Regions from separate parts of the Streptomyces sp. NPDC014623 genome, predicted to be linked through region 1. Evidence: riboswitches for the same ligand, from Rfam matches in the RefSeq annotation. Region 1 holds a riboswitch; each other region holds the start of a gene.
The links. A riboswitch is a leader RNA that binds a small molecule or an ion and turns the genes downstream of it on or off. The one in region 1 is predicted to bind cyclic di-AMP.
Positions count from the first base shown of each region.

Region 1 (2,189 bases):
CACGCGGACCCCGACCGCCCCCTCTCCCTCTACATCAATTCGCCCGGCGGCTCCTTCAACGCCATGACAGCGATCTACGACACCATGCGCTTCCTCTCCTGCGAGGTGGAGACCTTCTGTCTGGGCCAGGCGGGTTCCAGTGCCGCGGTACTGCTCGCGGCCGGCGCGCCCGGGCGCCGGCACGCCCTGCCCGGCGCCCGGGTAGTCATCAAGCAGCCCGCCCTGGACGAGCCGGTGCAGGGTCAGCCCTCCGATCTCCAGCTCCAGGCCCGGGAGTTGGAGCGCGAGCGCGAACTGCTCACGGCCATGCTGTCCCGTCACACGGGCCGTTCCACGCGGGAGATCAGCGCCGGCATCGAGCGGGACACCGTCCTCGACGCCCCGGCCGCCCTGGCGTTCGGCCTGGTGGACCACGTGGTGGAGAACCGTACGCCGTCCCAGCCGCCGCACACCGCGAGGTGAACCCCCGATGCTCCCACCCCGGTTCCCGCCCCTCCCCGCGCTGACCCGCGCCGAGGCCGAGTTCGTCGACTGCTACCTGGAGGTGCTCGACCAGCTCGGCCGCATCAACCCCGCGCATGGCGGTGACACGTACGGGGCGCTCCGGGCGGCTCAGGCGCTCGCGTCCCGGGCGCCGGCCCTCCGGGACGCACTGGTCCTGATGCACGAGCGGGGCGAGTCGCAGGTCCACGCGGAAACCCTTGCCAGGGCGCTGCGGCTGCTGGACGGGGAGCGCCGGGCCGGACGGATCTCAGTGCCTCCCGCGTCCTCGAGTTGAGCGTTCCCGAGGCCCGACTCGGGGGCCACCGCCCCTTTCCGACACCCTTTCACGACACGCCCGGCGGGCCGATGAGTTTTCCTCGCTCGATCGGCGTAGAAGCTCCCCCGCCCGAGCTACAGCCCAACTTGCGCAACGAGTACGGACACTGAGCGGCGTGCATCGTTCCGCCGCTGGTACACGGCTGGTCCGTCGCCGTCGCCTTGGCTCCGGTCCGGCTGCGGCCACCCGATCGGATCAATAGTGATGACTCTCACATATCGTCGCTTCAGTGAGGAAATCCGGCGGTAGGTGCGTAAAGATCCCTGGGACGACAAGCCCCCGCCACCGCGGCGGGGCGGTCCGGGCGGACGCCGAGTCCTGCCGCTGTCCGGATGCCTGGTCGACAGGAGTGGATCGGCAGGAGTGGAGGACCCGAGCGCAACGGGCCGACCGGAGATCCGGGCGGTCCTCGGGGTGAAGCCGCAGTGCGGCCGGGCGACTTCGCCAGCCCGAACCCGACAGGTCATCCTTCACAGGCGGCTGACGAAGGGTTGCGCATGACTGCGCAGGTTCATGTCCCGTCTCTGTTCGCCCGGGTCGGTACGGCCTCGGTCCTGACGTTCGCCGTAGGCACCACCGTGCTGGCGCCTGGTTTCGTGAACGACGCCGAGGCCGCCACCCATTCGACGAAAGCGCTCAAGATCGCCGCTTCGAAGAAGGGCGCGCCCTACCGATGGGGCGCCGCGGGCCCTCATCGGTTCGACTGCTCGGGGCTCACGCTCTACTCGTTCAAGAAAGCCGGCAGGAAACTTCCCCGCACGGCACAACAGCAGTACAACAAGACCCGCCATATCTCCAGGTCGCAGCGGAAACGCGGCGACCTGGTCTTCTTCCACGCGGGCCGCAGCGTGTACCACGTCGGGATCTATGCCGGCAGTGGAAAGATCTGGCACTCGCCGAAGGCCGGCGCCGTGGTCCGGCTGGAGAGGATCTGGTCCGGCAACGTCTGGTACGGGCGGGTCCGCTGACGCTCCCTTTCGCTTGGTTCGGTGCGGCGGGGGCCCCACCAGGCGGTGGCCCCACCACCGGCTCGGGCCCCAGCGCGGTGCCGCTGCCGCCCCCGGCCGCACGGGCGGTACGCGGCCGCCACCGGCCCGGACGGTCCACCAGCAGGGCCACGGCCGGGAACCGGACGAGCGCGAGCAGTACGTCCGCCGAAGGCGGCAGCAGGGTCCTGAACAGGACCGGCCGGCCTGCCGTTCAGCTGACCGGCAGGGGCGACGTCGCGAGGACCGTGTCCACGGCGGTGGCGATCTGATCCTGTGTGAGGTCTGCCCGGGCGGTCAGTCTCAGTCTGGAGATCCCGTCCGGCACCGACGGCGGCCGGAAGCACCCGACCGCGAGACCCGCCGTGCGGCAGTCGGCGGCC
Region 1 is NZ_JBIBZU010000017.1:98,339-100,527, reverse strand. Features, by position in the region: gene ACF1FZ_RS25560 (ATP-dependent Clp protease proteolytic subunit) at 1-462, shown strand, start outside; gene ACF1FZ_RS25555 (hypothetical protein) at 470-778, shown strand; cyclic di-AMP (ydaO/yuaA leader) riboswitch at 1,144-1,314, shown strand; gene ACF1FZ_RS25550 (C40 family peptidase) at 1,318-1,788, shown strand; partial or broken gene ACF1FZ_RS25545 (LysE family translocator) at 1,835-2,014, opposite strand; gene ACF1FZ_RS25540 (8-amino-7-oxononanoate synthase) at 2,021-2,189, opposite strand, start outside.

Region 2 (2,189 bases), on a different contig from region 1:
GACGAACCTGTGCGAGACCAGTCACCCGGGTTCCGCCGGGCCTGTCGCCGGGACACCGGCCGTCGTGGCGCCGCGCCGGGGCGGCCTCCGGGGACGAAGGAGGCCGGACACGGACGACGGGTGGTACGGGTTCGGCGGAACCCGTACCACCCGTCAGTCCTGTTCCTCCGTCGCACATCCGCGCGCCGGCGGTCCCGCCTCCGCGAGGACTCAGTAGGCGCCGAACACGTTGTCGATCGAGCCGTACCTGTCCGCGGCGTAGTTGCACGCGGCCGTGATGTTGGCGACCGGGTCGTAGCTGTCCGTCGACGTGCCGGGCACGTGGTAGGCCTCGAAGGTCGGGTCGATGACCTGCAGCAGCCCCTTGGAGGGGATGCCCGCAGCGGCGTTCGAGTCCCAGTTGTTGATGGCCTGGGGATTGCCCCCGGATTCGCGGATGATGTTGCGGTGGATGCCCTCGTAGCTGCCGGGGATGCCGTGCTCGGCCATGACGGCCAGCGACTCCTTGATCCAGCCGTCGAGGTCGTCCGTGTACGCGGCCGGCTCGGCGGCGGGAACGGCTTCGGCTGCGGGGACGGCTTCGACGGCGGGCGCGCCCTCAGCGGCGACGGAGGTGCTCGTGCGCTCCGAGCGGTCGGCGCGGTCAGCGCCTTCCTCGGCGCGGCCGGACGCGGCAGAGGCCTTGGGTTCGGCCTTTTCGGCCTTGTCCGCCGACTTGTCATCGGCGCCGGTTCCGATAACCAGCTTCAGGCCGGGGTGAATCAGGTCGGGGTTTCCGCCGATAACCTTCTGATTGCCCTCGTACAGAGCCTTCCAGCCACCGGCCACCGAATACTCACGCGCGATCTTGGCGAGAGTGTCGCCCAAGATCACGGAATGCGTGGCGGACTCGGACTTCTGCGCGGCGATTCCCTTGCCGGACACGGCAGTCGACGTCGTCGCCTTTTCGACGACGGCCGGCTGGGCCGGGGCCGCAAAGGCGCTCGTCGCACCGAGCACGGGGAGGGCCAGGGCGGCTCCACCCGCGCTCACGGCGATGATGCCGCGGGTGAGCGAACTGGTCCTGGAACGACGGCGCTTACCGTTTTCGAGCATGCTGAATTCCTCTCCGTCGCCTGCGAAGTGAGCTGTCGGGTTCGGGCTGGAGATGCCCGGCCGCACAGGAATGCGACTTCACCCCGAGCCGCCCCGGAAACCGGATCGGCGCTTACCTGGGTCCCCCGCTCCTGCCGTACGAGAAGTAGTCGGGTCACCGGGCGGCGGCAGGATTCGGCGTTCCGTCCGGAGTGATGGTGACCGTAGGCGAGGAATAGGGAAAGGAACAAGCCCGGCGCGGTGATCACAATTCATTCGCAAGATCGATTCACGGGAATTCATGTAATCCACCCCACACCGCACTCCCCACTTCTCTTGGCACAGAAGGGAACCGACTGCCGCTCCCCCGCGTCGGGGAGCCCGAAGGTGACCCTGGTCACTGAGTCCGATTAGGGCGTTTTGCTCCCGCGTGAAGGGGGCCAGGTCGCACGAAATGACCTTTTGTGAATGAGGGGACTTCCTAAATAAAATCCCTCAAAACGGGCATATGGACCATGAATCCCAGATGCGGGCATATCGTGAGTGTTTGCGTGGAACCGATCCGCTTATGACTGAAAGTCCGTACCCCTCGGCCCCCCGGATCACCGTCCTGCCCGTGCAGCCCGGGGATCCGCCCTTCCGCATCGTGGAGATCGACGGAGAGGTGATCGGAAGCGCGACCGCCATGACGGACGTGCTGATCGCCGCCGCGGCGGCCGGTGTCCCGGTCCATGACCTCGACGACCCTGCCGCCGTCCGATGGGTGGGGGGCGGCAAGCTCCACTGGAAGCCGCACTGAACGGAGCGGGAGGCGGCCGGGAACGGCGGTGAGGGCTCCGCAGGACGCCGGGGGCGAGGCGCGGGCCGTCGGCGCGCGAGAGGCGCGCGGGCCGGGCACGAGGAATCGCGGAGACCGGACGTGAGGGGTCACCACCGGCCGGACCACGGCACCGGGCGCGGGAAGCCGCGCGGGTCGTGGCCTCCGTGCCGGAGCGGTCCCGTCCGTCAGGCCCCGCCAGGGGGCGTCGCGGCGGCCGGATCCCGCGGCAGGTGGAGCGCCGCCTCCAGGTGGGTGGTCCGGCCACCGGACATCAGGACGGTCACCCCGCCCCGCA
Region 2 is NZ_JBIBZU010000022.1:90,760-92,948, forward strand. Features, by position in the region: gene ACF1FZ_RS28995 (transglycosylase SLT domain-containing protein) at 211-1,095, opposite strand; cyclic di-AMP (ydaO/yuaA leader) riboswitch at 1,100-1,285, opposite strand; gene ACF1FZ_RS29000 (hypothetical protein) at 1,643-1,873, shown strand; gene ACF1FZ_RS29005 (hypothetical protein) at 2,080-2,189, opposite strand, start outside.
Region 2: it holds a riboswitch for cyclic di-AMP, as region 1 does, so the genes downstream of both, ACF1FZ_RS28995 (transglycosylase SLT domain-containing protein) here and ACF1FZ_RS25550 (C40 family peptidase) in region 1, are expected to answer to the same signal.

Region 3 (2,189 bases), on a different contig from region 1:
GCGTGCCGGCGGGTGATGACGAACCCCTCGGACTCCAGGGTGCGCAGCGCTTCTCGCACGGGGACGCGGGAGACGCCGTAGCGACGCGCGAGCACCTCTTCGGTGAGGCGGCTGCCGCGTTCGAAGACCCCGCAGACGATGTCGTCACGGATTGCCGTGCATACCGAATGCGCGGGAATGCGCATGTCCGAACCTCCGCCTTAATCCCCGCGGAACGCGGCCGATCGACGCCTGTTCCGCGACTCTATTGCAATCGGCGGGAATTTCCGATGGCGGGGCGTGAACCATGGATATCTTTTGGCCGGGGAGCACTTCCGCGGGGGGCTTCGGCGCACGTCTTGCTCAGACACGGCGAAGACCCCGGCTGATGCCGGGGCCTTCGCCGGAGCGTCGTCGTGCGGCGCGGGTCAGACCTGGACGCCGTGGGCGCGCAGATAGGAGACGGGGTCCATGTCCGAGCCGTACTCGGGGGTGGTCCGGGCCTCGAAGTGCAGGTGCGGCCCGGTGGAGTTACCGGTCGAGCCGGACAGGCCGATCTGCTCGCCCGGGCCGACGCTCTGGCCGACGGAGACACCGATCGAGGAGAGGTGGCCGTACTGGGTGTACGTGCCGTCCTTCATCCGGAGGACGATGTTGTTGCCGTACGCACCGCCCCAGCCCGCTTCGACGACCGTGCCGGCGCCGACCGCGACGACGGAGGTGCCGGACGCCGCCTGGAAGTCCACGCCGGAGTGGCTGCCGGAGGACCAGAGCGCGCCACCGGACCGGTAACCGGTGGTCACGTGCGAACCCGCCACCGGGAGATGGAAGGAGTTCAGCCGGGCCCGCTCGGCCGCGCGGGCGGCGCGGGCCTTCTCCTCGCGGACCTCCTCGGCGCGGGCCTCGGCCTTGCGCTCGGCCTCGGCCTTCGCCCTCGCCCTGGCTTCCGCTTCGGCCTCGGCCTTCGCGGCGAGCTCGGCCTGGTGCCGCTGCGCCTCGGCCTGGGCGTCGATCTGCGCGGCGAGGGTGGTGTCGAGTGCGACGGTCTGCGCGAGACCGGTGCCGACGGCCTCGGAGTCCGCCGCGAGGGCCGGGGTGGCCGTGGCGCCGATGACGCCGGTGGTGGCCAGGGCCGCGATGCCGGCGGCCTTGACACCCTTGCGCGCCAGGCGGCTCGGGGCACGGTGCTTCCCGGTGGCACGGATGAACGCCATGGAGGGGCTGGTCCTTTCCTTCCTTCTCGCCTACCGGGTTAGCTGACGGGTTCGGAGCAGGAAGGTCTCCTACGGGCCCCTGAGCCTCCGGTGAGGTGCAGGAGTCCGATTCACCCCAGGGACTTCATGGGTCCCCGGCTCCCCAGGCTCGCGCCTGACGGGGACTCGGCGATGGCTGTCCGGCGCCGCGGGTGCGGCAGTCGTCCGGCGGACAGCCGAGCCGACGCTAGAACGGTCAACTTTCCCTCTCCAAACGGAAAAGGTCTTTTGTCGCACATCCCACAGAGGAAATACGACCTTTCTCCGCGGACCGGACAAAACGACGGGCCTCGGCGCTCATGTGTGCGCCGGGGCCCGTCCTGTCCTGTCCCGTCCTGTCCCGTTCTTCCGGACGCTTCCGTCAGCCGCTGACGACCGACACCTCGCCGATCCCGAGCGCCCTCACGGGCTCGGCGATCTGCGCGGCGTCCCCGACCAGGACGGTGACCAGCCGGTCGACCGGGAACGCGTTGACCACGGCGGCGGTCGCCTCGACCGTGCCCGTCTCGGCCAGCCGGGCGTACAGCTTGGCCTGGTAGTCGTCAGGGAGGTGCTGCTCCACCTGATCGGCCAGGGTGCCGGCGACGGAGGCCGCCGTCTCGTACTTCAGCGGGGCGACGCCCACGAGGTTCTGCACTGCGGTCTCACGCTCGGCGTCGGTGAGCCCCTCGGCCGCCAGGGTGCGCAGGACCTTCCAGAGGTCGTCGAGCGCGGGACCGGTGGACTCCGTGTCGACGGAGCCGCTGATGGCGAGCATCGCGGCGCCGGTCGACCCGGACGAGGAACCGGGCGCGGTGGAGCGCAGCACCTGCCCGAAGGCCCGGACACCGTAGGTGTAGCCCTTCTCCTCGCGCAGCACGCGGTCCAGCCGGGAGGTGAGGGTGCCTCCCAGGCAGTACGTACCGAGAACCTGGGCGGGCCACACGCTGTCGTGCCGGTCGGCGCCGATCCGGCCGA
Region 3 is NZ_JBIBZU010000011.1:157,763-159,951, forward strand. Features, by position in the region: gene ACF1FZ_RS19455 (GntR family transcriptional regulator) at 1-185, opposite strand, end outside; gene ACF1FZ_RS19460 (M23 family metallopeptidase) at 408-1,193, opposite strand; cyclic di-AMP (ydaO/yuaA leader) riboswitch at 1,206-1,374, opposite strand; gene ACF1FZ_RS19465 (M16 family metallopeptidase) at 1,594-2,189, opposite strand, start outside.
Region 3: it holds a riboswitch for cyclic di-AMP, as region 1 does, so the genes downstream of both, ACF1FZ_RS19460 (M23 family metallopeptidase) here and ACF1FZ_RS25550 (C40 family peptidase) in region 1, are expected to answer to the same signal.

Region 4 (2,189 bases), on a different contig from region 1:
TGCCCGCCGCACAGTGCATCAGCGCCGGCACGCTGTCCTCGGCCAGCGCGTGCAGCACGCGGCTGTGTTCGGCGGTGCGGTCCTTGATGATCGAGCGGTACGAGGCGACCATCCGCTCCGTCCCCCTGCCGTCGGCCAGGATCGAGCGCAGTTGCTGGATGTTCCCGTCACGCACCAGCCGCCAGAACTCCGCGCCGTCGGCGGGATCGGAGAGGGGGATGCTGACGTTCCGGACACCGGGAAGCTCGATGTCGAGGCCGTCGAGCTTGTGGTCGGCGGCATTGCGGAAGTCGAAGATCGTGTGCAGCCCGAGTCCGGCGAGGAAGGCGGCGTCGGCCTCGGTGGCGTGGGCGAGGTGACCGCTGCGGTAGAGGCGCCCGTACCGCACGGTGCGGCCGTCCACGGTCGGAAGTCCGCCGACGTCACGGAAGTTGCGGACGCCGGTCAGGTCGACGTCCGTCGGCTCGGGGCGGGCCGGCGGGACCTCTGGCAACTGCGTCACAAGGGCTCCTGGAGTGTCAGGCGTCGGCGCCGCTCGCCGACGGGGCACGCCCGCGACGATACGACATGGCTGCATCGGGCAACCGTCTTGGCCGCCCGGTGCGGGCCTCACCGGAGATGACGGTCGCCGCATGTCCGTATTGGTGCTTTTTTGTGAACATGCCCTACTTATTCAGTAGATGGGTCGAGGCAGGTGAGCGGGATCATATCTGTGACGGTGCGTGGTGAAGGTGCCGACGACTATTCCGGACGCCGAGCGGAAAGCCAAGATCCGTAATCCACGGAGTGTGACGGGAATTCCGTACCGGAAATGAAGAGCGGATTCCGGTCCGTGATCCGCGGCTTGTCCGTGGCGTCCCGGCTCGCTTACGGTCACGGTCAATCCGGACGGAACGCCTAATCCTGCCGCCGCCCGGAATCCGCACCGACTCACGTGTGGCAGGAGCGGGGGAACCAGGTAGGCCGCCGGCCGGAGGGATCCGGTACGGCTAGGGGTCAAGCCGCACGCACCGCGCGGCCGGGCATCTCCAGTCCGAACCCGACAGCTCACCTCGCAGGCGCCGGAGAGGAAACCCCCCATGCCCGCAAAAGGCAAGCACCGTCGTACGAAGACCGGCCCGATCTCCCGAGGCGTCCTCGCCGCAGGGACCGGCGGCGCCGTTCTCGCCCTCCCGCTGATCGGCGCCACCGGCGCCCACGCCGCCGAGCAGGCCGCTCCGGCTGCCAAGTCCGCCGCCGCGCACAGCACCCTCAGCTCCGCGGCCGCGGCGAAGGGTGCCCCGAAGACCTACTCCGTGGTCTCCGGCGACTACCTCTCGAAGATCGCTGCCGACAAGAAGGTCAAGGGCGGCTGGCAGAAGCTGTACCAGGACAACCGTGAGGTCGTCGGCGAGGACCCGGGCCTGATCCTCCCGGGCATGAAGCTGACCCTCGGCGCCAAGGTGTCCGGCTCCGCGGAGAAGGCCTCCGAGGCCGTCCCCTCGACGGCGGGGAAGGCGGCCCCGGCCGAGAAGGCCGCCGCCCCGGCAGCTCCGGCCGAGAAGGCGGCCGCGGCGACCACCGACGCCGGTGCGTCGGAGAGCGGCAGCTCCGGTTACGCCGCTCCGGTCGAGGGCGCCGGTGTCACCACCCAGTACCGCGCCTCCGGCGCCAGCTGGTCCAGCGGTTACCACACCGGTGCCGACTTCCAGGCGGCCTCCGGCACCAGCGTCAGGTCCATCGGCCCGGGCACGGTGGTCTCCGCGGGCTGGAGCGGCTCGTACGGCAACGAGGTCGTCATCCAGCACAGCGACGGCATGTACTCCCAGTACGCGCACCTGTCCTCGCTCGGGGTGTCGGCCGGCCAGGCCGTCACGGGTGGCCAGCAGATCGGCCTCTCCGGCTCCACCGGCAACTCCACCGGTCCGCACCTCCACTTCGAGGTCCGGACCGGCCCGGGCTACGGCTCGGACGTCGACCCGATCGCCTACCTGCGTTCGCACGGAGTCTCCGTCTGAGGCACACCACCCGAAGGCGGGCGAGAGGGGCGGTGCGCGGCGGCGCACCGCCCCTCTCCTTGTTCCGGCTTTACCAAAAACTGACCGGGTGGTCTTTCTCACCACCCGTCAACCCCTTATTACGGTCGCGTAGGTCACAATCGAAGGTGCAAGATAAACCCTTGTGGCAGACGATTCGAGAAACAGACGACG
Region 4 is NZ_JBIBZU010000012.1:109,285-111,473, forward strand. Features, by position in the region: gene ACF1FZ_RS20400 (tyrosine-protein phosphatase) at 1-502, opposite strand, end outside; cyclic di-AMP (ydaO/yuaA leader) riboswitch at 914-1,074, shown strand; gene ACF1FZ_RS20405 (peptidoglycan DD-metalloendopeptidase family protein) at 1,080-1,997, shown strand; gene ACF1FZ_RS20410 (SGNH/GDSL hydrolase family protein) at 2,161-2,189, shown strand, end outside.
Region 4: it holds a riboswitch for cyclic di-AMP, as region 1 does, so the genes downstream of both, ACF1FZ_RS20405 (peptidoglycan DD-metalloendopeptidase family protein) here and ACF1FZ_RS25550 (C40 family peptidase) in region 1, are expected to answer to the same signal.